Regions from separate parts of the Bacillus halotolerans genome, predicted to be linked through region 2. Evidence: predicted binding sites of a transcription regulator. Region 2 holds the regulator's gene; the other holds the start of a gene.
What was found. Region 2 encodes LexA, which represses DNA repair genes until DNA is damaged. Its sites were predicted from a motif close to CGAACATATGTTCG; they were not measured.
Positions count from the first base shown of each region.

Region 1: the regulator LexA is predicted to act here: its motif matches at 8,187-8,200, upstream of recA (recombinase RecA).

Region 1 is NZ_CP029364.1:214,645-229,708, reverse strand. It holds gene DIC78_RS00945 (bacillibactin exporter BcbE) at 1-430, shown strand, start outside; gene yfmF (EF-P 5-aminopentanol modification-associated protein YfmF) at 669-1,946, shown strand; gene yfmH (EF-P 5-aminopentanol modification-associated protein YfmH) at 1,943-3,229, shown strand; gene ymfI (elongation factor P 5-aminopentanone reductase) at 3,281-4,009, shown strand; gene DIC78_RS00925 (DUF3243 domain-containing protein) at 4,089-4,346, shown strand; gene DIC78_RS00920 (DUF3388 domain-containing protein) at 4,476-5,267, shown strand; gene rodZ (cell shape determination protein RodZ) at 5,286-6,200, shown strand; gene pgsA (CDP-diacylglycerol--glycerol-3-phosphate 3-phosphatidyltransferase) at 6,250-6,831, shown strand; gene DIC78_RS00905 (competence/damage-inducible protein A) at 6,850-8,100, shown strand; gene recA (recombinase RecA) at 8,273-9,319, shown strand; gene DIC78_RS00895 (serine hydrolase domain-containing protein) at 9,493-10,671, shown strand; gene rny (ribonuclease Y) at 10,958-12,520, shown strand; gene ymdB (2',3'-cyclic-nucleotide 2'-phosphodiesterase) at 12,582-13,376, shown strand; gene spoVS (stage V sporulation protein SpoVS) at 13,576-13,836, shown strand; gene tdh (L-threonine 3-dehydrogenase) at 14,098-15,064, shown strand, end outside.
Region 2 is NZ_CP029364.1:48,991-64,054, forward strand. It holds gene tkt (transketolase) at 1-1,537, opposite strand, end outside; gene DIC78_RS00245 (DUF896 domain-containing protein) at 1,712-1,945, opposite strand; gene DIC78_RS00250 (YneB family resolvase-like protein) at 2,009-2,662, opposite strand; gene yneA (cell division suppressor protein YneA) at 2,679-2,990, opposite strand; gene lexA (transcriptional repressor LexA) at 3,147-3,764, shown strand; gene DIC78_RS00270 (hypothetical protein) at 4,158-4,586, opposite strand; gene fosM (FosM family fosfomycin resistance protein) at 4,668-5,090, opposite strand; gene DIC78_RS00280 (DUF892 family protein) at 5,287-5,490, shown strand; gene DIC78_RS00285 (spore coat protein) at 5,487-5,786, shown strand; gene DIC78_RS00290 (YndM family protein) at 5,795-6,247, shown strand; gene DIC78_RS00295 (poly-gamma-glutamate hydrolase family protein) at 6,270-7,028, opposite strand; partial or broken gene DIC78_RS00300 (hypothetical protein) at 7,268-7,577, opposite strand; gene DIC78_RS00305 (YndJ family protein) at 7,688-9,319, opposite strand; gene DIC78_RS00310 (DUF4166 domain-containing protein) at 9,313-9,933, opposite strand; gene DIC78_RS00315 (hypothetical protein) at 9,938-10,738, opposite strand; gene DIC78_RS00320 (hypothetical protein) at 10,808-10,996, opposite strand; gene DIC78_RS00330 (SRPBCC family protein) at 11,484-11,918, shown strand; gene DIC78_RS00335 (hypothetical protein) at 12,009-12,407, opposite strand; gene DIC78_RS00340 (twin-arginine translocase TatA/TatE family subunit) at 12,672-12,860, shown strand; gene DIC78_RS00345 (spore coat protein CotC) at 13,055-13,258, shown strand; gene DIC78_RS00350 (YrpD family protein) at 13,632-14,354, shown strand; partial or broken gene DIC78_RS00355 (SOS response-associated peptidase) at 14,746-15,064, shown strand, end outside.

The DNA.
Region 1 (15,064 bases), 170 kb from region 2:
GTCCAGCAGTTCTTTTATAGCGGGTAAAAAGATCGGCAAAGATAAGGCAAGAATGAAATTTTGCGTCGTTACAGGGATGATTATGTTAAGCCTGTCTTTTATCGGCTTGTGGTGGAACCACAGTTTTTATTTTTTATTTATCTTTTTGAGTTTTGGGGGAATTGGAATCGGAATGGCGCTTCCTGCTTTAGATGCGCTGATAACAGAAGGGATTGAGAGTGAGGAATGCGGAACTATTTCCTCATTTTATAATAGTATGCGCTTTATTGGAGTAGCTCTCGGGCCGCCTGTGTTTGCGGCATTGATGTCTAATGCAAGCTGGCTTATCTTCATTCTTTCCGCGTTTTGCGGGATTATTTCCTTATTTCTGGCGCTCTTTAATGTAGATGCTAAAAAAAGTGAAGAAGAAAAAAACTTAGGGACGGTTTGACACACCGTCTTTTTTTTGCTGAGAAAAATAGCGAATCTCGGCAGAAAACTTGTGATTAAGAGGCATCAAGCAGGAAGCTCTTTTTTATTTCCAATAGCGGACGAACAATTAATACGTAAGAGGTTATTGTTTCCTTATAAATCCTACAGTTGCTATAATTACATGAAAGAGTGTTTCTGCGAATGCTGAAATTTGGTCATAATACATACTAATAAGAAATGAACGAAGGAGGTTTCACATGTCATATGTCAATGAAGTCAAAACAAAGCACGGCGGTTTAACCGCACATATTGTAGAAACAGAAAAATTTAAAACCGTCTCGCTTATCTTTAAAATGCTGGCGCCCTTAACAAAGGAGCAAGTTACGAAAAGAGCGCTGTTCCCGCATGTGCTGCTTCGAGGAACAGAAAGCCGTCCGAAAACTGCAGAATTGCGTTCTTATCTGGATGAACTGTACGGCACGTCTGTTTCGGCTGATCTCTCGAAAAAAGGTGAACAGCATGTAATTACATTCAGACTTGAAATTCCGAATGAAAAATATTTAAAAGATCAGACGCCGCTCCTTGAAAAAGGTCTGCAGCTTCTCGCAGAAATCGTCTTTTCACCTGCTTTGGAAGCAGGCGTTTTTCAATCGCAATATGTGGATCAAGAAAAACGAACGCTGAAGCAAAGAATTCAAGCAGTTTATGATGATAAAATGCGTTACTCTAATCTAAGGCTTATACAGGAAATGTGTAAAAACGAGCCTTACTCGCTGCACGTCAATGGTGAGATCGACGATGTTGATGCCATTACGGCCGATCAATTATATGAAACATACCGACACGCGATCCAAAAAGACCAGCTTGATTTATATGTCGTCGGCGATGTTGACAGGAAACAAGTGCAAGCTGCTATTGAACAATATTTTCACACAGAGGAACGCACCCTGGAAGCATTTGTAAACAATCATGCTGAACAACCTGAGCCCAAAGAAGTCATTGATGAAGAAGACGTCAAACAAGGCAAGCTGAATATTGGCTATCGGACCAATATTACCTTTACGGATCAGGATTATTCAGCTTTACAAGTTTTTAACGGAATGTTCGGCGGCTTTTCTCATTCAAAGCTTTTCATTAATGTTCGGGAAAAAGCCAGTCTCGCTTATTACGCAGCCTCGCGTATCGATAGCTTTAAAGGTTTATTAATGGTGATGTCAGGAATTGAAGTGAAAAACTACAAACAAGCCGTCTCTATTATTGCCGAGCAATTTCAGGCTATGAAAAACGGGGAGTTCAGTGAGCAAGACATCTCACAGACGAAAGCCATGATTCGGAATCAGGTGCTGGAAACAATTGATACTGCGTACGGTTTATCTGAATTTCTATATCAGCAGGCCGCTGCCCAAGTCGATATTCCGATCGAAGATTTCCTTGCCAATATTGAGCGGGTGACAAAAGAGGATATCATTAAAGTCGGCGAAAAGATTCAGCTTGATACAACTTATTTCTTAAAAGGGACGGAGGGTGCATCTTGATAAAACCAATCGAATTTGAACAGCTTCAGGAGACGCTGTATCATGAAAAAATGTCAAACGGCCTGGACGTATACGTTTTGCCGAAAAAAGGCTTCAACAAGACGTATGCGGTATTCACAACAAAGTACGGGTCTATAGATAATCAGTTTGTCCCTCTTGGGAAAGACGAGATGGTTCAAGTTCCGGACGGGATTGCCCATTTTCTTGAACATAAGTTGTTTGAAAAAGCTGATGGAGATGTTTTTCAAGATTTCAGTAAACAGGGCGCCTCTGCCAATGCGTTCACGTCATTTACAAGAACGGCTTATCTTTTCTCAAGCACGTCAAATGTGGAACGCAATTTGGAGACATTGATTGATTTTGTGCAGGACCCTTATTTTACAGAAAAAACGGTGGAAAAGGAAAAAGGGATTATCGGCCAGGAAATTAACATGTATGATGATAACCCTGACTGGAGGCTTTACTTCGGGGTGATTGAAAACATGTACAAAGATCATCCTGTCAAAATTGACATAGCCGGGACGGTCGAAAGTATATCCCATATCACAAAGGACCTTCTTTACGAATGCTATGAGACGTTTTATCATCCGAGCAACATGCTCCTCTTTATAGTCGGCCCTGTTGATCCTGAAGCGATCATTTCTCAGGTAAGAGAAAATCAGGAAAGAAAACCGTATACAGATCAGCCGGAAATTAAACGGGAAGAAGTAAAAGAGCAAGAAGCTGTTTTCCGGAAAGAAAAAGAAATTAAAATGAATGTTCAGGGACCGAAATGTCTCGTCGGACTGAAATCAAAGCATCCGTATAAATTAGGGAAAGAGCTGCTCAAGCATGAACTTACAATGAACCTATTGCTTGAATCTTTGTTTGGCAAAAGCTCTGCCCAATATGAGTCCCTTTATGAAAAAGGGTATATAGATGAAACGTTCAGCTTTGATTTTACGGCTGAATATGGGTTCGGTTTTGCGGCCATTGGCGGGGACACGCCTGAACCGGATAAATTGGCTGAAGACATTTCAGGCAATCTGCTTCGTGCCGGTGAAATCATCACCGCTGAGAAGATTGAACTTGCGAGAAAGAAAAAAATCGGGTCATTTTTAAAGGCATTAAACTCACCTGAATACATCGCTAACCAATTCACTCGCTATGCATTTTTGGAGATGAGCCTGTTTGATATCGTAACTGTTCTCGAGCAGATCACCCTTGAGGATGTGCAGCAAATCATACAAGAGGAAATTGCTGAGGACAGACTGACTGTCTGCAAAGTGGTTCCTAAATCTTAACATGCATCCCTCCAAGTGAGGGGTGTTTTTCTGCGGAAAGAAGGAAAGAGGATGAAAAAAACAGCATTAGTCACCGGGGCGAGCGGCGGTATCGGCAAAAGCATAAGTGAATCGCTTGCAGCAGAGGGATATGATCTGCTTTTGCACTACAATCAGAATGAAAGCGCGGCTGCAGAGCTTGCTGAAAAACTGAAACGGTCATTTGGCATATATGCTGATATTTTGCAAGGAGATCTCTCCACTCCCAATGGCGCTGATGAACTAACAAAATCAATTGTTCAGCCGGTTGATGCGATCGTTTTAAACAGCGGCAGAAGCCATTTTGGACTGATTACTGATGTAGATAATGCTACGGTACAGGAAATGGTTCAGCTGCATGTGGCAAGTCCTTACATGCTGACGAGAAACCTTCTTCCAGGCATGATCCGTAACAAATCGGGAGCGATCGTGGCGGTCAGCTCTATTTGGGGAGAGACTGGCGCATCGTGTGAGGTGCTGTACAGCATGGCAAAGGGAGCGCAGCACTCGTTTGTAAAAGGACTGGCTAAGGAGCTGGCCCCAAGCGGTATCAGGGTCAACGCAGTAGCGCCGGGTGCTGTAGATACAAACATGATGAATCAATTCAATCCGGATGAATTAGAAGAGATCGCTGATGAAATCCCGATCGGCAGGCTTGCACAGCCGAAAGAAGTTGCCGAGGCGGCAGCATTTCTCCTGTCTGAAAAAGCTTCCTATATTACTGGACAGATTCTGTCAGTTAACGGCGGCTGGCACTGCTGAAGCAAAATAAAATGTGTATAGTTTCTTTTAAGAAGGACAAAATAATTTTGTAACTTCACATGAAATGGAGGAAACTCACATGTCAGTATTAGAAAACTGGGATAACTGGAAGAATTTCCTTGGTGATCGTTTAAACTATGCGCAAGAAAAAGGCATGAGTCAGGACACCATCACTGACCTTGCTACAGAAATCGGCGGTTACCTGGCTAATGAAGTGGATTCTAAGAACGAGCAGGAAAAAGTGCTGGCAGATCTTTGGAGCGTAGCATCTAAAGAAGAACAGCACGCCATTGCCAATATGATGGTTAAGCTTGTTGAAAATAACAGCACTCATTAAGAAGAGAGGAGATTCTTCCTCTCTTTTTTATGTTTTCCCCATCACAGCAACATTCTTCTTTCTAATTAGAGAAAAATGCTTTATGATAAAGGAAGGTAAAATTTTGCCACAATGAAGGGGGTATATCATTTGGCAAAGCTCGAATGGTATTTTGAATATGAAATTCAAGTGAACCGCCCCGGACTGCTCGGGGATATTTCATCTCTTCTCGGGATGCTTTCTATTAACATCGTAACGATAAACGGCGTCGATCTTTCCAGAAGGGGAATGCTGCTCAGGTGCCGCCATATAGATCAAATTAAACGATTAGAATCAATCTTAAAAACGATGGAAACAATTAAAGTAACGAAGCTGAGAGAACCAAGGCTTCGCGACCGCCTCGCCGTGCGTCACGGCCGGTACATCCAGAGGGATGCCGATGATAAGAAAACATTCCGCTTTGAACGGGACGAGCTGGGCTTATTAGTCGATTTTATGGCCGAACTGTTCAAAAAAGAAGGCCATAAATTAATCGGGATCCGGGGAATGCCGCGCGTCGGGAAAACGGAGTCAATCGTAGCTTCCAGCGTATGCGCCAGCAAAAGGTGGCTGTTTGTGTCATCTACCTTGCTGAAACAGACAATCAGAAGCCAGCTGATTGCCGATGAATACAGCACTGAAAATGTCTTTATCATTGACGGTATTGTATCGACAAGAAGAGGATCAGAACGCCATCTGCAGCTGGTGAGGGAAATCATGAGGCTGCCTGCTACAAAAGTGGTGGAGCATCCGGACATATTCGTTCAAAATACAGAGTATACACTAGATGACTTTGATTATATTATTGAACTGAGAAATGATCCTGATGAGGTTATTACATATGAACATGCTGAAGAACCCCAAATGTTTGATCAATCCGGGTTTTCAAGCTTTGATTTTTAAAATTGGAAGGTGTTTGTTGTGACTGAACTAGGAATCCGGCTGAAAGAAGCCAGAGAGGAAAAAGCAATGTCATTGGATGATCTCCAAGCGGCAACTAAGATTCAAAAAAGGTATTTAACCGCCTTGGAGGAAGGAAATTATGACATTATTCCGGGTAAGTTTTATGTCCGGGCTTTCATCAAGCAATATGCGGAAGCCGTCGGGCTTGATGCTGACCAATTGTTTGAGGAGCATAAAAAAGATATCCCGAATACGTATCATGACGATGTGTCTGAAAAAATCTCCGGCATGAATCTCCAGAAGGAAATGCCGAAGCCTGCTTCTAAGGCGCTGGAATTGCTGCCTACAATACTTGTGATTCTCGGCGTGATTGTCGTGATCGCCATTGTTTACGCTATAATTCAGTTTGCGAATCATAAAAACGATGATAATAGCAATGCGGCATCAGAAAAATCAATCGCGAAAAGTGAAAGCAAGTATGAGATCCCTAAAGATTCAACGCTGAAAGAGAATCAAACCAACAGCTCTGAAAAAGAGACAGACACGAAAAAAGAAACGAAAGACAAAGAAGATAAAAAAGAAGACAGTGACAGTGACAATTTAGAGGTGAAAGCAACTGGCACTGAAGGATCTGTAACAACTTATGAAGTGTCCGGCGCTGATAAAATCGAGCTTGAGCTGAAGGCTTCAGACAACTCTTGGATTCGAGTGCGCGATGAAAACAGCAGCTCTCTTAAAGAGGGTACACTGAAAAAAGACGAAACGTATAAAAAAGACATAACTGATCAGAAACAAGTTGAAATCCGCACAGGATATGCACCTAACCTGAAAATAAAAATCAACGGTGAGGTTCTTTCATATAAACTTGATCCTAAAGAAGTGATGGCACAAACAATAAAGATTGTAAATAAAAAGGAAGAAAAGTCATCTTAATCACCAGATGACTTTTCTTCACGTCCGAGTATGAAACTGGAGGGGCTTTATGTTTAACTTACCGAATAAAATCACACTAGCAAGAATTGCATTAATCCCAATCTTCATGATTATCATGCTGGCGCCGTTTGACTGGGGCAGGCTCGAATTTGGAGACGAATCCATTCCGGTCACACACTTGGCGGGCGCTATCTTGTTTATTATTGCATCGACGACAGATTGGATAGATGGTTATTATGCCCGCAAACTGAACCTTGTTACAAACTTTGGGAAATTTCTCGATCCGCTTGCGGACAAACTTCTCGTATCAGCAGCGTTAATTATCCTTGTTCAATTTGATCTTGCTCCAGCTTGGATGGTCATTGTGATTATCAGCCGGGAGTTTGCCGTAACAGGTTTAAGGCTTGTATTAGCCGGAACGGGAGAAGTAGTAGCTGCGAATATGCTTGGTAAAATTAAAACCTGGGCACAAATCATTGCAGTATCTGCATTGCTTCTTCACAATCTTCCATTTGAGCTTGTGTCATTTCCGTTCGCTGACCTGGCGTTATGGGTAGCCGTATTCTTTACCGTTGTATCAGGTTGGGACTATTTCGCTAAAAACTGGGAAGCGCTAAAAACATCTAACTAAGAAAGAAGGACATACATGATGGAATTTCCAAAAAAAGCAGAGATTATTGCAGTCGGTTCAGAGCTCTTACTCGGTCAGATTGCTAATACAAATGCTCAATTTATCAGCAAACAGCTGGCAGAAATCGGAGTAAACGTATTTTACCATACAGCAGTCGGTGATAATCCGGAGCGGCTGAAGCAGGTCATCCGCATTGCTGAAGAGCGCTCTGATTTTATTATTTTTTCAGGAGGGCTCGGACCGACAAAAGATGATTTAACAAAAGAAACAATAGCAAATGTGCTGGGACGTCCGCTCGTTTTAAATGATGAGGCGTTTCAATCCATTGAGGATTATTTCAAACGAACAAAACGCACGATGTCACCTAATAACCGAAAACAGGCGCTTGTCATCGAAGGATCTGACGTACTGGCGAATCACTTTGGAATGGCGCCGGGAATGCTTACAGAGCATGATTCGCGCTTTTATATGCTTCTTCCCGGGCCGCCAAGCGAATTGCGTCCGATGTTTGAAAATGAGGCAAAACCGCTTCTTCTTAAAAAGATGGGCTCCAATGAAAAAATTGTATCAACTGTTCTTCGCTTTTTCGGTATCGGCGAATCTCAGCTTGAAGCTGATTTAGAAGATATCATTGATGCACAGACGAACCCGACGATCGCTCCGTTGGCAGCGGACGGAGAGGTGACGCTTCGCCTGACAGCAAAACATGCCGATGAAAAAGAAACAGAGCGTTTGTTAAAAGAAACAGAAGCCGTTATTTTAGAACGTGTCGGTGAATTTTTCTATGGCTACGACGATACATCGCTTGTGAAAGAGCTATCTAAAGCATGCAAGGAAAAAGGCATCACGCTTTCTGCCGCAGAAAGCTTTACCGGCGGGCTGTTTTCCGAATGGCTGACAGACCTTAGCGGCGCTTCAGCATTGTTTTCCGGCGGCGTTGTTTGCTATTCAAACGAAGTGAAGCAAAATGTCCTCGGCGTCAAAAAGGAAACATTGGACCGTTTCGGCGCAGTCAGCGAGGAATGCGCATCTGAGCTTGCAAAGGGTGTTCAGCAGCTCACTGGAAGCGATATTGGCATTAGCTTTACCGGTGTTGCCGGCCCTGATACTCAAGAAGGCCATGCACCTGGACATGTGTTTATCGGTATTTTTGCAAACGGAAAAGAAGAGGTTCACGAGTTTCACTTTGCAGGCTCCAGAACAGGAATCAGAAAACGTGCTGCTAAATATGGCTGCCATTTAATTTTAAAACTGTTAGAGCAAAAATAATGTTTTCAGCACACTATCCTCCTCAAAAAACATGATTTCTCTGACTCATTATGATATTTTGGTAGAAATCAGGCCAAGAAAAAATCCGAATATGCGTTCGCTTTTTTCTTGGCAAATCCCTTCAAACAGGGTATAGTATATGTAGTGGTAACATAAAGGAGGAAAAAATAGAATGAGTGATCGTCAGGCAGCCTTAGATATGGCTCTTAAACAAATAGAAAAGCAGTTCGGCAAAGGTTCCATTATGAAACTGGGAGAAAAGACAGATACAAGAATTTCTACTGTTCCAAGCGGCTCCCTCGCTCTTGATACGGCATTGGGAATAGGCGGGTATCCCCGCGGACGGATTATTGAAGTATACGGTCCTGAAAGCTCAGGTAAAACAACTGTGGCGCTTCATGCAATTGCTGAGGTTCAGCAGCAGGGAGGACAAGCTGCGTTTATCGATGCGGAGCACGCGCTAGACCCGGTATACGCACAAAAACTCGGTGTCAATATCGAAGAGCTTTTACTGTCTCAGCCTGACACAGGCGAGCAGGCGCTTGAAATTGCAGAAGCGTTGGTTCGAAGCGGTGCAGTTGACATCGTTGTTGTCGACTCTGTAGCGGCGCTCGTTCCGAAAGCAGAAATTGAAGGCGACATGGGAGATTCACATGTCGGTTTGCAGGCACGTTTAATGTCTCAAGCGCTTCGTAAGCTTTCAGGGGCTATCAACAAATCGAAAACAATTGCGATTTTCATTAACCAAATTCGTGAAAAAGTCGGCGTTATGTTCGGAAACCCGGAAACGACTCCCGGCGGTCGTGCGCTGAAATTCTACTCTTCCGTTCGTCTTGAAGTACGCCGTGCTGAACAGCTGAAACAAGGCAACGACGTTATGGGGAATAAAACGAGAATTAAAGTCGTGAAAAACAAGGTGGCTCCTCCGTTCCGTACAGCTGAGGTTGATATTATGTATGGAGAAGGTATCTCAAAAGAAGGCGAAATCATTGATCTCGGAACTGAACTTGATATCGTGCAAAAAAGCGGTTCATGGTACTCTTATGAAGAAGAGCGTCTTGGCCAAGGCCGTGAAAATGCCAAACAATTCTTAAAAGAAAATAAAGATATCATGCTGATGATTCAGGAGCAAATTCGTGAACATTACGGCTTAGATAATAACGGAGTAGTACAGCAACAGGCGGAAGAGACACAGGAAGAACTTGAATTTGAAGAATAAAAATAAAATGAATTTGAAATGATAAAAAAGGCAGAGTGAAAACTCTGCCTTTTTTTCTTTTATATTTTCTGCAAAATAAAGATAAATAAATTGGTTTTTTTGACAACTTTTATAGTGCTTCATACGTCTAACAAAACGTGTGTATTTGAAATTAGATTGGGAGGATAAAATGAATGACAAGCCCCACTCGCAGAAGAACTGCGACGCGCAGACGGAGAAAACTAAATAAAAGAGGTAAACTTTTGTTTGGTATGTTGGCCGCAATCATTTGTTTCACGATTTGGAATGCCATTCATCGAGAGGATGAAGAAGCCGAACCATCTCAAGAAGCTGCGGCGGTTTCTGATACCGGTCAGAAGCAAGCTGATCAGAAGAAAAACAAAGCCAAAAAAACAGAGGAACAAATAAAAGCAGTGGACCGCAATCAAAAAATCAGCAGTTATTTAAAAGAGATCGGCTTCAGCGGGACAGCCATGATCGTCAGAAATGGAGAAGTCGTAATCAATAAAGGTTTTGGTTACGCGGACCGCGAGCATCATATAAAAAACAATCCTGCGACATCCTTTTATGTCGGATCGTCACAAAAAGCGCTGATAGCAACCGCTATTTTGCAGCTTGAGGAAAAGGGAAAGCTCCAGACAAGTGATCCGGTCAGCACGTATTTATCCCATTTTCCCAACGGAAAGAATATTACATTAAAGAATCTGCTTACTCATACATCGGGGATAAACGGACATGTTGAAGGGAATGGCGAGATCACTCCGGATGACTTAATAAAAGACATAGAGCAGCAAGGAATCAAACGCCAGCCTGGAATATGGGACTATCAGGATTCTAACTATACAGTTCTCGCTTATATTGTTGCTGAAGTGAGCGGTGAGTCTTATGAACAATACATAACCAATCATATCTTTAAGCCTGCAGGGATGACGCATTCGGGTTTTTACAAGACATACGATAAGCAGCCTTATCCAGCTGTCGGCTACAAGCTAAAAGGCAGCAGGGCCGTCACACCGTATATGCCTGATTTATCTCAGCTTTATGGAGCAGGCGATATATATATGAGTGCTGCCGATATGTACAAATTTGACAAAGCACTGATAGACGGCAAGCTCTATTCGCAAGAAAGCTATGAAAAAATGTTCACGCCAGGGAGCAGTTCCACATACGGGATGGGATTTTATGTTGCTCCCGGAAGCTATTCAAACCACGGAGTCATGCCGGGCTTCAACGTATTGAACAGCTTCAGCAAATCCGGACAAACCGTTGTTGTTTTGTTGTCAAACATTCAAAATAACGCTAAACTTGGACAAGTGAACAATAAAATATACCAGCTTCTAAATCAGGAGTAATTTACGATCTGTTTTTTCAAAAGATTGGCGGATTCACGTTCGGCACGATAAATAGGGGCGGCTCGGCAAACGTTAAGCTGGCAAGCTTGACAAGTATTTCCGACACAATTACAATGAAGTTGTAACATTTGTTTTTTTAACATGATTGTTAAACCATTTAAACTTGACAAGGGCGATGAAACTTTCATTCCCTGTGAAGGTTCTGTATGTTGAGAAAACTAGACAATGTACATGCCGACACTTATTTTGAGCAACAACCAAGTTCATAGCAAGAGGAGGTGAAAGTATGACCCCAATTATGATGGTTCTCATCTCCATTTTGCTGATTCTACTCGGTTTAGTTGTTGGCTACTATGTTCGTAAAACCATTGCCGAAGCGAAAATTGCAGGCGCACGCGGTGCAGCCGAGCAAATTCTTGAAGATGCAAAGCGTGATGCTGAAGCACTGAAAAAAGAAGCTCTGCTTGAAGCAAAGGATGAAATCCACAAACTTCGAATAGATGCTGAACAAGAAGTTCGTGAAAGACGAAATGAGCTTCAAAAACAAGAAAACCGTTTACTCCAAAAGGAGGAAAACCTTGATCGCAAACATGAGGGAATTGATAAACGGGAAGCGATGTTGGAGAAGAAAGATCATTCTCTGAATGAACGACAACAACATATTGAAGAGATGGAAAGCAAAGTGGATGAGATGATTCGTATGCAGCAGTCAGAGTTGGAACGAATTTCGAGTCTGACTCGTGACGAAGCGAAACAAATCATTCTTGACCGGGTTGAAAACGAGCTTTCACATGACATCGCCATCATGACAAAAGAAACTGAGAACCGTGCGAAAGAAGAGGCGGATAAAAAAGCGAAAAACATTCTTTCACTCGCCTTACAGCGCTGCGCAGCGGATCACGTTGCCGAAACAACGGTATCAGTTGTCAATCTTCCAAATGATGAGATGAAAGGACGTATCATCGGCCGGGAAGGGCGTAACATTCGTACGCTTGAAACGCTGACAGGTATTGACCTGATTATCGATGATACCCCTGAAGCTGTCATTCTGTCCGGATTTGATCCGATCAGACGTGAGACAGCAAGGATTGCTCTTGATAAACTCGTTCAAGATGGCCGTATTCATCCGGCACGGATTGAAGAAATGGTTGAAAAATCTCGCCGCGAGGTCGATGACTACATTCGTGAGATGGGTGAGCAAACGACATTTGAGGTTGGCGTTCACGGCCTCCACCCAGATCTGATCAAGATTCTCGGCCGCTTAAAGTTCCGTACAAGCTACGGTCAAAATGTGCTTAAGCATTCCATGGAAGTCGCATTCTTGGCTGGGCTGATGGCATCGGAGCTTGGAGAAGATGCAAAGCTTGCTAAACGGGCGGGACTTCTTCATGACATCGGAAAAGCGATTGACCATGAAGTAGAAGGAAGCCACGTTGAAATCGGAGTCGAGCTTGCGACTAAATATAAAGAGCACCCAGTCGTAATTAACAGTATTGCATCACACCATGGGGACGAGGAGCCGACTTCCATTATCGCTGTGCTGGTAGCTGCAGCAGATGCGCTTTCCGCTGCAAGACCTGGCGCAAGAAGTGAGACGCTCGAGAACTACATTCGAAGACTTGAAAAGCTCGAAGAAATTTCTGAGTCCTACGAAGGTGTTGAAAAATCATTTGCGATTCAGGCTGGACGTGAAGTGCGTATTATGGTGAAGCCGGATTCAATAAATGATCTTGAAGCTCATCGCCTGGCGCGAGATATCCGAAAACGAATTGAGGACGAGCTCGATTATCCAGGTCATATTAAAGTGACAGTCATTAGAGAAACTCGAGCCGTAGAGTATGCAAAATAAAGTGATGCGCTAAGCATCACTTTATTTTTTTGACGGCTGAGGAATAGAAAGGATTTACAAAATGAGAATTTTATTTATCGGAGATGTTGTCGGGTCACCGGGCCGCGACATGGTAAAAGAGTATGTGCCAAAGCTGAAAACAAAATACAAGCCTCATTTTACCATTATAAATGGCGAAAATGCCGCACATGGAAAAGGCTTAACAGAAAAAATCTATCACAGTTTAATACAGTCTGGCGCAGATGCGATCACGATGGGAAACCATACATGGGACAAAAAGGAAATTTTTGATTTTATCGACGATGTTCCGAACTTAGTCCGTCCCGCAAACTTTCCGGAAGGAACACCGGGAAAAGGGATCACATATGTGAAAGCAAACGGTAAAGAACTAGCTGTTATCAACTTACAAGGCCGTACGTTTTTACCGCCGCTCGATGATCCGTTTTTAAAAGCGGATGAATTAATTGCCGAAGCTGCTAAAAGAACACCGTACATTTTTATCGACTTCCATGCGGAAGCGACAAGTGAAAAGCTTGCACTCGGCTGGTACACGGATGGACGGGCATCTGCTGTAGTAGGAACTCACACTCACGTGCAAACAGCGGATAACCGCATTTTGCCGAAGGGCACGGCATATATTACTGATGTAGGAATGACCGGCCCATATGACGGTATACTGGGGATGGACAGAGAAACGATTATCAAACGTTTCAAAACAAACCTTCCTGTGCGCTTTACTGTCGCTGAAGGAAAAACAACCCTGAGCGGAGTCGTCATCGATATAGACGATCAAACGAAAAAAGCCGTTAAAATCGAACGTATTTTAATCAATGATGATCACATGTTCTTTGAATAATTGATCACATGGTTATTTTATAAAAATATTAAAAAGAAAAGCAGGAATATAGCAACTCCTTAGTGAATATAGTAAAAATGGAAGGTAGCCCGCTATTTTTGAAAAGCATTGTGGGGATGGCTTTTTGGATAGCAACATCTAATAATGATTGTTCTAATGAACACTCACTTATCCATTGTAAAACTAAGGGGGAGCAGAAATGGAAATCTTAAAAGTTTCAGCAAAATCGAGTCCAAATTCAGTGGCAGGTGCGCTTGCAGGTGTGTTAAGAGAGCGCGGAGCCGCCGAGATTCAAGCAATTGGAGCGGGTGCTTTGAACCAAGCTGTAAAAGCTGTGGCAATCGCCAGAGGATTTGTGGCGCCAAGCGGGGTTGATTTGATTTGTATTCCGGCTTTTACTGATATTCAGATCGATGGTGAAGAAAGAACAGCGATTAAATTAATCGTGGAGCCTCGCTAAGAAAATTAAAGTATTCACAACCTGTTTGCATATGCAAGCAGGTTGTTTTTCATTTATTGTGATATTTTCTCTCAATAGTATTTTTATAATATAAATGAACCATATGTCATGTGTAAAAACGATTCTGGCTTTTTATAAAAAAATTTAGCCCATTTTTCAAGACGGATACTTTTGTCTTTTCTAGGAGGACACAGCTGTTTACGATGATTCCAGATCATGGTACAATCCGGTTATAACAAGACTTTTAAAGGAGGATTGTACATGCAGAGTGGAAAGATGAAAGCTGTAATGAAAAAACACGGTGCTTTCGGCGCTGTGCTGGCTGAAGTTCCCATTCCTGAAATCGATAAGCATGAAGTTCTTATAAAAGTTAAGGCAGCTTCCATTTGCGGCACGGATGTGCATATTTACAATTGGGACCAATGGGCACGGCAGAGAATAAAAACTCCTTGTGTCTTCGGCCATGAGTTCAGTGGTATTGTTGAGGCTGTAGGCGAGAATGTCAGCAGTGTAAAAATTGGGGAGTATGTTTCTGCGGAAACACACATTGTATGCGGCACATGCGTCCCTTGTTTAACAGGAAAGCCTCATGTATGTAAAAATACGGCCATTATCGGAGTGGACACGGCAGGCTGTTTTGCGGAGTATGTCAAAGTGCCGGCCGAAAACGTTTGGAAGAATCCCGCGGATATGGACCCGGCGATTGCTTCCATTCAAGAGCCTTTAGGAAATGCCGTTCATACAGTTCTTGAGAGTCAGAACGCCGGAGGAACGACTGCTATTATCGGATGCGGGCCGATCGGACTTATGGCGGTAGCGGTCGCAAAAGCAGCAGGTGCAGCGCAGGTGGTCGCCATTGACAAAAATGAGTACAGATTAGCTCTCGCCAAACAAATGGGAGCCACAAGCACGGTCTCCGTCGAAAAAGAAGATCCGCTCAAAATTGTAAGCGCTTTAACGGGCGGGGAAGGAGCTGATCTCGTTTGTGAGATGTCGGGTCACCCTTCAGCTATCGCGCAAGGCCTAGCAATGGCTGCAAATGGCGGGAGATTTCATATTCTCAGCCTGCCGGAACATCCGGTTACCATCGACTTGACGAATAAAGTCGTGTTTAAAGGCCTTACCATCCAAGGGATCACAGGGAGAAAGATGTTTACGACATGGCGGCAGGTTTCACAATTGCTTAGAACAAACACACTGGATCTTTCACCTATTGTTACCCATCAGT
Region 2 (15,064 bases):
GGTGATTTGTGCTCTGCACCGCAAGCTTCCAAGCCGCTGCTGTCTCATTACCGTCTGCAGGGCGGATTAAAGAAAGGTTAGGCATTGCCCGTAATGAAGCAAGCTGCTCAACCGGCTCGTGAGTCGGTCCATCTTCACCGACCGCGATACTGTCGTGAGTAAAGACATATGTCACAGGAAGACCCATTAATGCTGCAAGGCGAATGGCCGGACGCAAGTAATCAGAGAAGACAAAGAATGTTCCGCCGAATACACGAAGTCCGCCGTGAAGCGCCATACCATTTAAGGCTGCACCCATAGCAAATTCGCGAACACCAAACCAGAAATTTTTTCCTGAGTAATCAAGCGCTGTATAATCACCGGAATTTTTAATCGTCGTTTTGTTTGATCCTGCTAAGTCTGCAGAACCGCCGACAAAGAACGGAATTTTATTCGCAAGGCCGTTCAGAACTTCACCTGAAGAGGCACGGGATGCCAGACTGCTTCCTTTTTCATAAACAGGCACCTCTTGATCCCAGTCTTTCGGAAGTTCTCCTTTGATAGCCAGCTCAAGCTGTTCAGCGAGTTCCGGATAAATTTCTTTATATTTAGCGAATTGGTCATTCCATTCCTGTTCCTTTTTCTCGCCGGATTCTTTTACTGTTTTTGCGAAATGCTCATATACTTCTGACGGAACGTAGAAATCTTCTTCATACGTCCATGCATAAGCTTCTTTTGTTAATTTACTTTCTTCTTTGCCAAGCGGAGCACCGTGAACACCGGAAGTGCCGGCACGGTTAGGAGAACCGAAACCGATTGTCGTTTTTACTTCAATCAATGTAGGTTTCTTGTCGTTTTGGCGTGCTTTTTCAATTGCCGCAGATAATTCTTCAATATTGTTTCCATCTTCAACGTAAAGAACTTCCCAATTCATCGCCTCGAAACGCTGTTTCACGTTTTCAGAGAATGAACGATCCAGATCTCCGTCCAAGGAGATGTCATTAGAATCGTATAATACGATCAGACGGCCAAGCTGAAGATGGCCTGCAAGTGAAGCGGCTTCAGAAGAAATACCTTCCATTAAATCGCCGTCACCGCAAATGCTGTATGTATAGTGATCGACTACATTGAATGAATCGCGGTTGTAAGTTTCGGCTAAATGGCGTTCTGCGATAGCCATTCCGACCGCCATTGCGATTCCTTGTCCAAGCGGCCCTGTTGTTGCATCAACACCGGCTGTATGTCCGAATTCCGGATGCCCCGGTGTTTTGCTGCCCCACTGGCGGAATCCCTTAAGATCTTCAATGCTAAGATCATACCCGCTTAAATGAAGCATGCTGTATAAAAGTGCTGATCCGTGTCCCGCAGATAAAACAAAACGGTCGCGGTTAAACCACCCAGGGTTTGCCGGATTTACATTCATAAATTTTGTCCATAGCGTATATGCCATTGGCGCTGCCCCCATAGGCATACCAGGGTGACCAGAGTTTGCTTTTTCAATAGCGTCTATTGATAGTGTGCGAATGGTAGCAACTGATTTCTTTTCAATTGTATCCATAAAAATCCCCTTCCTTATATGTTGTACCCTTTCATCATAAATGTCTGACGACTTTTTCTCAACTGTTTCAGCTTAAATTTGAGAGAAACTTGATGAATTTTGTCGCTTGAAGAAAGCGCTGTTGTTTGTAGTATATACAAAAGAGGAATACGATATTGCCGTATTCCTCTTATATTAGTGAAGTCTGTTATTATTTTTTTCTCTTTTTAACTTTTCAGGTGTTACGTCATTGCCTTCAGGATCAATGATTTTTACACTTTTTAATGTGTTTTTCATAGAAGAACGAAATCCTTTTAGGTACTCTTGACGGAGCTTTTGCTGTTCAGCTTTTTCTTCTTCTGTAATAACGCCAGCTTTAGCTTTTGCGGCAAGTTCATTGATTCTGGCAATTTTTTCGTTTGAAATCATGATAAACTCCTTTATTGCATTTTGTCTATATACTACTAAAACAAGAGGAGTTTTACAACTGATTCACTCGCCTGTCTGCTCATTCTCTATGTATTCCTGAAAACGCCGATGGACTGTCGCCTTTGACACATCATAGCCAAAACCTCTCAACGTAGCCGCGATTTCAGCAAACGTCAGTTTATTCGCTCTCAACCGGACAATCTCCGAGATCGGAACTTCTATTCTTTCTTTTCCGCTGTTTTCATGCTGGTTTTTCAGGTTCTTTTGTGGCTTAAAACCATTTTTCACTGCGCGTTTCATTCCGCGTTTAATTTTCATGTTGTGGATTTTCCGCTGGTATTCCTCCACAATGCTGACGATTTCCAGCACCATAGAGTCAGCCTCTGATAACTCCAGCTCACCTCTGTGAGCGGTCGTATATACTTTCACACCTTCCCTGTAAATACAATGAAGAAGTGCAATTTTCGCGTTTCCCCGGCCGAGTCTTGTTTCATCCTGAACTAAAATCACATCAATATTTGAATTCTTGATATGATCAAGCAAATCAAATACACCATCCCGGTCCATTTCATATCCGCTGGCTTTTTCAGAAATCACTTTGACGACTTCCATGCCGTTCTCGGCAGCAATGGCCGTAAGCTCCTCCTCCTGCCGCTTTAATGAGGTTTCTTGCTGTTCTTTATTTGTGCTTACTCGGGCATAAATGAGTGCTTTCACCTTCTACCTTTCCTCTCTATTTAACAGTAGCCAGTTCGTATGCAGCCGGGTGTTCCTTTTTTAATGGAATCACCAATTCATCCCCCGGCTGAATCTCAGACGTCTGGAGATTATTTTTTTCAGCTACCCATTCAACAAAATCACTTTTATTTATCTTTTTTGAGTCATCCACCTGATCAGCAAGCGACCAGAGCGTATCCCCAGACTGAACTTTTATTTTAACATATTGATTAAGCTCCTGGTCGCTGCTTGTATATGACAACAGAAGGATAACCACGCTTAGAATCACAGTGAACAGGCCGACAAAAATAATAGATTCTTTATTCATGATAACAACCTCCGACAAGAATGTTTGTTCGCTTTTTTATAATTTCAGTATATACGAACAAACGTTTCTGTCAATTGTTTTTTTCGAACCTATGTTTGTACTGTCAGGAAAATCATGCTATAATCTATTTAAAATCGACGTTTAGAGGTGCAAAAAATGACGAAGCTATCAAAAAGGCAACTTGATATCCTCCGTTTTATTAAAGCAGAGGTTAAATCAAAAGGATATCCGCCTTCGGTTAGAGAGATCGGAGAGGCTGTCGGCCTTGCGTCCAGTTCTACTGTCCACGGCCATTTGGCCCGTTTGGAAACAAAAGGGCTGATTAGACGCGATCCGACAAAACCAAGAGCGATAGAAATTCTGGATGAAGAAGTAGAGATTCCAAAAAGCCAAGTCGTTAATGTACCGGTAATCGGAAAAGTAACGGCGGGCTCACCTATTACAGCGGTTGAAAACATTGAAGAATACTTCCCGCTTCCTGACCGTATGGTTCCTCCGGATGAGCATGTGTTTATGCTGGAGATCATGGGTGACAGTATGATTGACGCAGGTATACTTGATAAGGACTATGTTATTGTAAAACAGCAAAACACGGCGAATAACGGTGAAATCGTAGTGGCGATGACAGAAGATGATGAAGCTACGGTAAAACGTTTCTATAAAGAGGATACACACATTCGCTTACAGCCTGAAAATCCAACCATGGCTCCGATCATACTGCAGAATGTCAGCATATTAGGAAAAGTAATTGGTGTGTTCAGAACTGTCCATTAAACTATTGAACTATCAGTTACAAAGAATAAACCCCCTCTTCCTTTGCGGAGTGGGGGTTTTGTTTTAAAAAAAAGCAGGCTCGCCCTGGCTTAGGTGCGAACCTGAATAGGAGGAAAAAGAACATCATGTTTACACCATAATTATCCATCATTCAATTGTTGAAGTCAAGAAATTTTCTTTCCTTAACGAAACTTTTTTTAAAAAAAGTGCTGTTTAAAAAATTAGACGTTCTTTTCTTATAAATGTTTCGATTTTCGGACGTGAAAAGATGAGTTATACTCTCCTCTTTTATATTGAGCGAGGCAAAAGGAAATATACTGAATATTTAGTACATAGTTTATTTAGTTAATTTATTCCGCAAAAAAAGCTCACTTCTTTTCAAAAATGTGAGCATCAATCAAAATTAAAATATTCTACACCATAGCGGCCTTTTACATGAACACTTGCACAGTTTTCTGAATGTTCTTCAGCTAATATTCGATACCGGTGATAAGGTTCAATGGAAACCTTATCGTGAGCGCTAAAGTCAAACCAATTACCGGTGAATTGTTTTGTGCTTAACGTAGTATAATCCCCTGCAAGTCCCATTCGCTGAAGCTTAATGTTAACTGAACAAGTGTTCACTCCTAATATCGTAAATTGGTATCCTAAAAAATAATCCATTGCCGGTACATCACTAATGTTTTCTACATAAAGCGCTTTTGTTCCGTCATTTAGAATAAAGTCGGTTTTATGCTCAAAATGTGAAGTTGCTGCATGAATGGTCCCGGTTCCAAAAACACATAGCAAAACAGCTGTCATGAGCAATATTTTATTTCTCAACTGCAATCCCCCTCCTTTACCATATATTAACCCCATAAGATAAATATGTATATTCCCTGTTACTCTGTTTCCCGTGCTTTTTCAATCGTTAAAATCCATGTGGGTTTTAGCTTGCTTATAATATTGAAGTCTGTCTTGAAGAGTTCCTGTATGGAATTCAAATTTATGGCCGTCAGGATCAGTGTAATAAATTGATTTTCGATCACGTACATCTCGTTCTCTCCCAGACAAAATAGTAACATGAAGGTTTTTTAATTTTGCGGACATTTCTTCAAACTTGCTTTCCTCAATTGTAAAAGCGATATGGGTATAAGAAGCGTTAATATCATTTCTGGGAATGTCACGCTCTTCGTTGAGAGCCAGCCATATGCCGTTTAAATCGAAATATGCAGTGCTCTTTCCTTTAACCAGCAGTTTAGCATCAAAGACATTTTGATAAAACTCGATGGAAGTCAGTAAATCAGAAACAGAAAATAACAAGTGATTGATCCCTTTGATCTCCACTGTGTCTCCTCCTTAGTATTTAAAGATAGATGATTAAAAACCAGTGAATAATTGATTATTTTAACAGAAGCTCATCCCACCCCTTGTGTACGGGCATTGCAGCCAGAAAGTTTCAAACGACCAGCAAAAAATACCAGTGTAAACAAAAGCAATTTGTTCAAAATAAACCATATTACTTCAGAAGGGAATGACCGTTATGAATGGCTACGGCCTTCATGAAACGTTGGAATTGCACGAATTGCTTACGTTTAAGAATCTTTGTTTGACAAAATCTTCAACCATGACGGGACTTGTACAAGATGAAGAATTAAAGAGTATTCTTGAGCAGGATGCTCAAAAAACAAAACAGCAGGTTGCGCGTTTGCAGGAATTGCTGTCAGTGAGAGGTGAACAAGCGTGAATGAGTTCTTTCAAAAATTAGCCGGAATGGGCAGCATGACCGAACAAGTGATCGCAACGGATTTTTTAATATCGGCAAAGACAGGCGTAAGGAATATTGCAGCTGCCATCACAGAATCTTCTTCCCCAGAAGTCAGGGAAACGCTGCAGCAATATTTACATGACGCGATGAATACCCATGAACAAATTTTTCATTATATGGCTGCAAAGGGTTTTTATCATTCTAAAGATTTAACTCAGCAAATAAGTGTCGATCTTGAGGCTGCAGATACCGCTAAAGATTTGCCACAAATATAGGTGATCAAATGAAACATATTATCGCTCTTGCTTCTAAGACAGCTTTAACTCTTGCCCTATTGTATGTGATTTTGGATAGAGTTTACCATGCTTCCTTTTTAAGTGTGCTGTTTATTGCATTTTTCTTAAGCTTTGTAACATACCTTTCCGGTGACATCCTGATCTTGCCGAGAACCAGCAATATGATAGCTTCACTGGCTGACTTCGGACTTTCACTCGTTATTCTTTGGGTCTTTCTTGAAACGCAAACTAGAAACGGTTTCTCACCGTTTGCAGCCGCTCTGATTGCGTCTGTCTGCCTTACTGTTTTTGAATATTTTTTTCACCGGTATTTACTGAAAAATGTGCTGGATGAAACATTCCGAAACGAACTGACTGTCAAAGATAACACCTTGCAATATCAAACTGAGGCATCAGATGAATTGTTTCCTGAAGCCAATGATCAGAAGGACGAAAAATAAGGAGGCGCAAAGCCTCCTTATTTTAATAGCTGTTTTCTATGAAATGGGTCATCACTTCTGTAAAATCATAAAACCTCTCATTTTGAGTCGTGGATCTGCTTTTTAAAGAAAAGATGCCAAACAAAGATTCTCTGAAACCTGTACTCATCTCTAACTGGATGCTCAAACCGGTTTTTGATTTATTCGCTATATTGTTTGGACTTACGCCTGCATGCGGATGATCCGTACCAAGCAATTCAGCCGGAAAACCGGCTTTTTGCAGTTTTGAAACTAATTCTGCCGCTCTTGATCGGTCTGTTCCGCCGATTTGTATCTGTTGGTCCTCTCCTGCATATCCATGCAATGAAATGACATACTCATGACTTGCTACAAGCTTCAGTGCCTGAGGCTCATCAAAATGTGTGCTTGTTATATGCAGTACTGAATTTCCAGACGTCTTCAAACCTTCAAACAAATACATGGAATATTCTTTGCTGAGCTCTCTCGCTAATTCACTTGTGCCGCCTTCAATACCTCCTCCGTGAATAGCTAAAACAAGCACAGAGCTGCCGGTTTCTTTTGTGGCAATGTTATAATCTGAAGGATCTTCGTGATTCTTTAATTCCTCGAAATTCTGATAGATATCCTCTGCATATACAGAAGAAACCGGAACAAACAACAAGAAAATCAACAACAATTTTACATTTTTTAAAGTTGATGGAAAACGTTTGACTATGTTACAATCAACATGCTTCAAGGAATGGAGCACACGGCGGAGCAGGGATACTTTGGCCGGTTTCATCTACTCCGCCTCAAAACCAAAAACACAGGATGCTGGACTCTTTGAGGCTTTAGCACGAATTATCTCGTCCTCCTTGTTAAATTTTTGTTAAATTCACAATATTATATACCATTAGCCCGGGCGCTGTTCTTCACATTTATGAATTTATACTCCTTAGCAAAAAAGTAAGATTGCACCGGCTTTGTTCTCATTCCCCATTAAATAAAAAAAATGCACCCGCCTGCTGGCTTGTGCACCTTTTACTTTCTGTTATTCCGGCGTTTCTTTACTTTATTGAGCTTATTAATGTCTTTTTCAATTTTTCTTATTCTCCGCTTTTGCGGCATGGCTTTTATTTCACTGTAAACAGCAATAAACCCGCTTAAAGTAACTGCTGCAATAAATGAAACGGTGTTTGATAAAACGGTCAACAAGATCATAGTCACCTGCTTCTTTTTCAAGCCTTTCGATTACATCTTTATCGAATAGCTCATCGACATAAACTTGCTTCATCCCCACTGCAAATCCCGCAGCCAGCCATACAATCAGAAACAAACTGATATAAAACATAAAAACCCTTCCTTCCCCGTCTGTATGAGGTGCAGCATGAAAATGTGCCGAACCGATTGTTTACCGGACGAGAGACTGTCAGATGAACTATTGTCTTTGTTTTATATTATTCATTTGGACGGGCAATATGTAATGTCATAATCTACAGTTAGAAATTGAATCCCAAACAGCCACATTTCATGAACAGCTGTTAACCTGCTTGCGCCCGCCGGAGCCTTTATAAGAAAGGTTTCAGATAATGGAAGCGGGCAGGTCCCGACTTTTGTTCTAAGATAAATCCCTTCATCCCCAGCACCGCTTTTTCTCCGCCTGCTTGTCAAAATCAGGTTCTCTTTGTGATGATAAGGCTTTAAAATGCCTGTCATGTTACTGAAAGGAAGCGGCAGAGAAATATTCATGTACCCTTCCCCTTTTGAGCGATATACAGAATATAGCGCGGTGAAAATGGTTTCGCTTTTTTCATTTGTTCTGATCCAGGCACGTACCTTTTTTCTTCCGTCTTTTTTTGAATGGACACCTTTTATTGTACTGTGCATCCTATACCAGTCAGGATTCGTTGACAGATGTATTTGTCCGGTTCTTTTGCTGATGTATTCATACATTTTCGCAAAGGGCTGAAACCAAGTGCTCCACGTCACTTTTGCTTTTACCTCATAATCTTTCGTCTGTTCATAAAAAGAAACAATCAACGGTGTCAAATGCTCCGGTGAAAAATCGTTTGAACGAAGGCTTCTCATATCATCCACAAGTCCGCTATATTGAATGTTATTTTCAGCGTGAATGTTGTGCAAAAAGTTCTTTCCGATTGTTCTCTTTCCGTATATACGGCTGAAAACCTTGACACTCGCATCCGATAGCTGAGGATTTTCTTTTCTCCATCCTGCAAGAGCCGGCAAAATAACACCGAATGCGTTCACGACACCGTGTATCCAAATCATTTGGCTGATGGTCAGCGTGACTTCTTGCCGGAATACACCGAATGAGTAAATGAAAGAGAAACAGATCGTTATCATTAACACGACTGAAGACAGTCGGATAAGCACTTTTCCTGTCTTACTGCGAAAAGCTGTCTTAAATATTAAGTATGAGTTAAGATAAAGTGCCGCCATATAGATACCAACCGCCAAGATATCAAGTGTTTTTGAGTATGTTATTCCGAGTGCGATGAGGAGCGGCGACAGTAAAATAATCCATGTCACCCAACCGTACATAACCCGTTTTTCTCTATTGACTCTGCCAAGTAAACCATTAAAGATCGGGATCAGAAAAGCAGAATAGTGAAAATGAACAGCTGTGAGCAAAATAATAAGAGGACCGAAGTGCAGGATATGTAAATGCGCAGCATAGGCAAAAAACCAAAATCCCCCTCCTCCTAAATAAAAGAGTCCAAATAAAATAGATGTTTCTTCGATTCTGTGTATTTTTGTTTTCAAGAGCCGCAACAAACCATATAAAGCCAACAAAGCAGTGTATATCCACCAGATCAGTGCAAAATACCCCACGTCGGTCACAAGGGCTAACACCGCGAAAACAGCTGCTGCCGGATAGATGTGCATCAATAATTTTTCCGAAAATTGAATAGTCCTGTGAGCTGATTGATGAAAAACAAAAGGAAAAATTCCCGGCACAAAAAAGAGAATGGAAAACAAGACAAGCGCCTCCGTAACTGATATGTCGGGAGCTTCAGATACAAGAAACCAAATGAAACAAAGCGCACTAATGATGCCGTTTCGTTTTAACATACTTCTCCCTCTGTTTCCTGAAACGTCCCTTTATAATAAAAAAGAGTTCCCAGAATTGCATTTTCCACATGAACTTGAATAGTGAAACAGTTGTTGCTTTCATCAAAAGTTTCGCAAACAGTGGAATTACCGCTCAGCCATTTTGGCAAAGGAATTCTTTTTCCGCATATTAATAGCCATTGCTTTCCTGATGTAATGTAGAGAGACCCGTCAGAGAGTGCTTCAAAAGTTAAAACGGACAGCATAATATGAGGTTGGCCGAAAAAATCAAGTATTCGTTTTTCATTTTCGTCGTATACCATAACTGCATCAAAGAAACGCTTTTTATCTTTAAAGACAAAAGTCCGATTCCATTCAATCCCCGTATGTTCCTGCTTCGTAAGACATGTTCTGTTTTTAATTGTAAAAGGGATGTCCTTTCCTCTTTCTGAAAAGAAACATCTAAAAAACACCCCGCACTTCAGCAGCATTCTGACAAAAAAAGAACCTCCGCTTATTTCTGACATCGTTCCTCTTCCGCTGAATGTATGTGACCTGTCTAATTGATAACGTTTCTGCAGCTTGGGATGTAATAGATGATAATTTATAATTGTTTTTTTATACATTGAACTCACCATTTCACTTCTTTCTTTTTCGTTTCGTATGCCGAGCACTTGGAAGCCGGAGACTGATCAAGCCGCTTGCCGCAGTAATCACACTTAACAGTAAAGAATATATTCCAGCATCTAGAAAAGCGAAGACAGCAAAGATACAGGTCTGCACAGCATGAAGTGTCCATTTTCTCTTTAATGGACTCAGCCATAAAATGCCCAATCCTATCTTCGCAGCTCCTGCCATGTTGTTCGTTTCAAGATCTATAAACCCGTGGTAAAACCAAAACAGACTAAAAAACAAGCACGTCAGCATATAGACAAACGCATAACGGATCAATTGTTTCGGATGTTTATTTTGTTCAATCCAAAGTCTCAATGAATCAAAACTCCATGCTGTTGCCCAGCCCAACAGCGGCCGAAATAATAAACGGTCAATCCATCTTCCTAGAAAGCCATATGCCGTTTCATATTGATACTGCGTCATAAATGTAAGCTTCCCGTTATCATGCTGTATGTATTTCCAATACCCGCTGCCTTTTTTAATCAGGGATAACGGATGGTTGGAGGAAAAGGCCAGGGAGGATACTCTTTGAGAGGAATGCAATTTCGTACCCACGGTTTCACCAGCACCTGACACCTTTAATCCAAAGCCAATTCTTGTCTCGTAAAGAAACCTCTGCGCTTCATTTACGCTTCTGTGTAAATATGTAATATCAGAAAACCGCAGATCCCATTCCTTATGTAGCGATGGGTTTTGCGTATATTCCCAAAGCTTGTCTAGGTCAGATGTCATCTCGATTTCGACATAAATCGGCTTCTGTTTCACAACCCCTCCTCCCTTCTTTTTCTAGCAGTTCCTATATTAGCATATTTATAGTATTAAAATATATTAACGTTAAAATTTGAGTTCAAAGCCTTCTACATCATCTGAAACCTCCACAGGAATCCCCATAATGGTTTTAGGTTTGGAAACATAAACAAAACGCATCTCTTCTTTTAACTGCTGAAGTGTGCTTTCATTAACTACAATTTTCGCGGGTTTTCCCGGACTATTATCAATGGCCGCTTTTATTTTACCGAGCACGAAGAACCCTCCTTCTTTACCTTCTCATCACAATAGAAAAAGCAGAGTTATCAGCATAATTACATTAACTACAGCCAAAATGCCTGAGACATATGCTATGCTCTTCTTTTTTTCCAGAAAAACAGCACATTGGCCAATAACACAAAACTGATCAGTGCACAAATACCCGAAATGCTAATTGATTAAAAAGAAATCTTTGTTCATAAAAGCCCATTGCAGCTACACAAATTATCAAGAATGAAAAGACCGTGATATATATTTTCCGCTCTCCTGCTGTATTTTCGTTTTTTTGCATGAGACTTCCCCTGCCTTTCACCACTCAATATAACAATAAATGGATAATAAATTCACTTTTAATCGTGAAATTTATAGAATGAAACACTTGCCGACAACAGATTCAGCATAATTCATGCTCACTATGGACATGATTTCGTTAGATGATATAAAATTTGCTTGAAAGTATATATTGGATAAAGAGGAGCAATATATGGATAAATATCAAGAAAAAACATTACCGGACATTACGAAACATGTAACATTAGAGGCGCCTATTCAAAAGGTTTGGGAGACAGTCTCAACTTCAGAAGGCATAGCCAAGTGGTTTATGCCGAATGATTTTCAGCTGAAGGAAGGATATAAATTTCATTTACAATCACCATTTGGACCATCACCTTGCAAAGTTTTGACGGTTCATGCTCCCGGAGAGCTTTCTTTTGAATGGGATACTGATGGATGGATTGTTACATTTCAATTAACAGACGTAGGGAACAAAACAGAATTCACTCTCATCCACAGCGGTTGGAAGAAGCCTGATGAAATGATCGGTAAGGTAAACGAGAAAAGCTCAGTCATTCGGGATAAAATGGATGGCGGCTGGACAGGCATTGTGAATGAACGACTTGGCAAAGCTGTTCAAGAGTAAGGTATTTCATTGCTCATACAGTATAAAAAGAGAGAGCTCCCTCTCTCTTTTATTCATGACAAAGTTAAATTCACTGAACTATATCTTCAATCAATCGTAAAACGTAACTGTTTTTGATTTACCAGAGTAATCAGTAACAAAGAACTCTGCCTTGTTATTGCTTCCATCTACAAATTTCCCGATACTGCTAAAGGTATGACATTCTCCGGGTGAAAAATAATTAGAACCCACATATTCATCAGGGTTGTCACCAGCATCATCCTCATATAGATGCAGCGATACGGAGAAAGGTGTACTTCCTGAAAGACAAACTCTAAAATCGCCTCCGCTCGAGTATACCGTCGGACTTGAATAAGTATAAGTGTAAGTCCCAAGCTTATCCCACTCTCCGGCTCCAGCAGTTCCCGCTTTTTCTGCATGTGCAGATAATGGAAAAGCGACAGCGAACATGAAAACAGACAGGCACCCTATTAGCTTATTGCATCTCATAATTAATATCTCCCCCTTATTTTGATCATAGCAACTTACAGTTATATATATATATCACCCCCCTTTAAATAAAATTGCAGGTATGTGTATGGCATTGGAAGCCATACGTTTTATCATCAGCATTTTTTCCTGAATAAATCACATCATTCTCCCTTCGCCTGTGTTATACAAAATATTCAAAACAGACGTATTCTCATTTGAACCGCCATCTTTTATAATTTGTTAATAAGGGTTCGTACTTCAAACAAGAGGAGGAGAAGCATCATGGAATTAAGCGTCACAAAAATTTTAGTTATTTTATTTGTAGGTTTTTTAGTGTTTGGTCCTGATAAGCTGCCTGCGCTTGGCCGATCTGCCGGAAAAGCCTTATCAGAATTTAAAAAAGCGACCAGCGGATTGACTCAAGACATAAGAAGTAGTGGTTCAGAAAACAAAGAAGACAAGCAAATGTAAGGTAAAATGATTTGGCCGATGCATATCGGCTTTTTTTATATTGTTGTTTCTGCATGATCCCTCAGTTTTCCTCTGATTTTTCCTCAACTTCTTTTTTTGGACAGCCCTTTTTTACTTTTGCAATTTAAACTGTCCAATCCGCAAACTCTAACTTCCATATAATAAAGCGTATGATCATAAAAGGAGGGGTATTTATGGGTTATTACAAAAAATATAAAGAAGAGTATTATACGGTTAAGAAAACGTATTACAAGAAGTATTACGACTATGACAAAAAACATTATGATCACCATGACAAAAAAGATTACTACTGTGATTATGACAAAAAACATTATGATCACGACAAAAAAGACTATGACTACGTTGTAGAGTATAAAAAGCGTAAGAAACACTGCTAATACTCCATTTAATCTCCTCAATTTTGCTTCCCCGGTCAATGGCCGGGGGTTTTTTTGCAGAAAAAACTATGTAACTTCAATGTCTAAACGAATCATAGGTCTAATTTGTTAAAAAAGGATAAAGCTTTTTTACCTTTGGTGAATGTCTTACAATTATTATTTGCTCCTTAATGCCGATTTTTTAATAAAAATTGAACATTTGGTACATAGTTTAATTAGTTTATTTTTAGATCTATGGTGTCAATATATAAACATAACCCCTTCATAAACAAGAGATTTTAACGATTTTAACGATTTTGTCGATTTATCTTAATAAAAAAAGTTCCAAAATAAGGTATAATAATTGGCGAAACCACTTTTAAAAGGGGGAATTTTGTTGAAAAAAGTATTAATTGCAGGTGCAGTAGGAACAGCTATTCTTTTCGGAACTATTTCTTCAGGAGTTCCAGGTCTTCCAGGTGCAGACACTCAAGTGGCAAAAGCGGCTTCCCAGCTGCCTAAGGGAATCGGCGGACGCGCCTACCTAAACAGTACAGGCGCTGTATTCACGGCTAAAATTAAGCTTCCCGACACTGTGAACATCCAAGACTCTGTCTCTACCCCTTATATTTATTCAGGCTTTAGCGCAAAAAACGGAACTGAGGCAGATATCGGCCTTCAGTACAGCAAACAATACAACGTCTGGAAACCGCTCATGAAAGTCGGTTCTAAAAATGATGAAACGTATATCGAAGGAAAAGAGAAATTCACTTACAATAAAGGCTTTCGTCCCGGAAGCACAGTGCAAATGACGATCTACAAAAACTTGAACGGGAATACTCGCATGACTCTCTGGGGAACGAACAATGACGGCTATACCGGACGTATTATCATGGAAATTCAAGGAACAAACATCGGCACTCTGTCGAAATGGAAAACGCTTGCCACCGCTGCGGTTTCAGCTGAAAGCCAACGCTCTGCCATTAAAGCAACTTTTTCAACAACTTTTAACAATATCACAATCGACAATAAAGCAGTGACACCTGTCGTAGATACACAGGATTTTGCAAAAGTCCTCCCTTCTGGAAATAATGTCACGATTTCTGTTAATAAATAAGGAATGCTGCAAAGGGCGCCGGCAATGCCGGCGTCCTTTTTTCGTTGTATAACCTGAACACTTTATTTGTCCTCAGAAGCCTGATAAATGTAAATCCATATAAACTCACACTGATTAACTCAATACCACACCCTTTTTGTGTTTAGCTTAAAAGATTTCGAAATTACCAACCCAATATAGATCTGTTCTTGTTATGTATTTCAGATCTTTGCTATTCCGTTCTCTTCAAAAAGCCTGCCTTAATTAATAGCAGTGAACTTTTATTTTTCCACGTCCATCTAAAACCACACTTTAATTCTTTAACATTCACTGTTTGCTGCATCACATTCCCCTTTTTGATTTTCATATACCAACCCTGTACAATATTCAAAAAACCAAAAGGATGATGAACATGTGTGGCAGATTCACTTTATTCTCAGAATTTGACGACATCATTGAGCAATTCAACATAGGTCACTTCTTGCCTGAAGACGAATATCACCCCAGCTATAATGTCGCGCCATCACAAAACATCCTTACCATTATTAATGATGGATCAAGCTACCGCCTTGGAAAATTAAGATGGGGTCTCATTCCTCCTTGGGCTAAAGATGAAAAGATCGGTTATAAAATGATCAATGCTCGTGCTGAAACATTGGCCGAGAAACCCAGCTTTCGAAAACCGCTTGTCAGCAAACGCTGCATCATTCCGGCCGACAGTTTTTATGAAT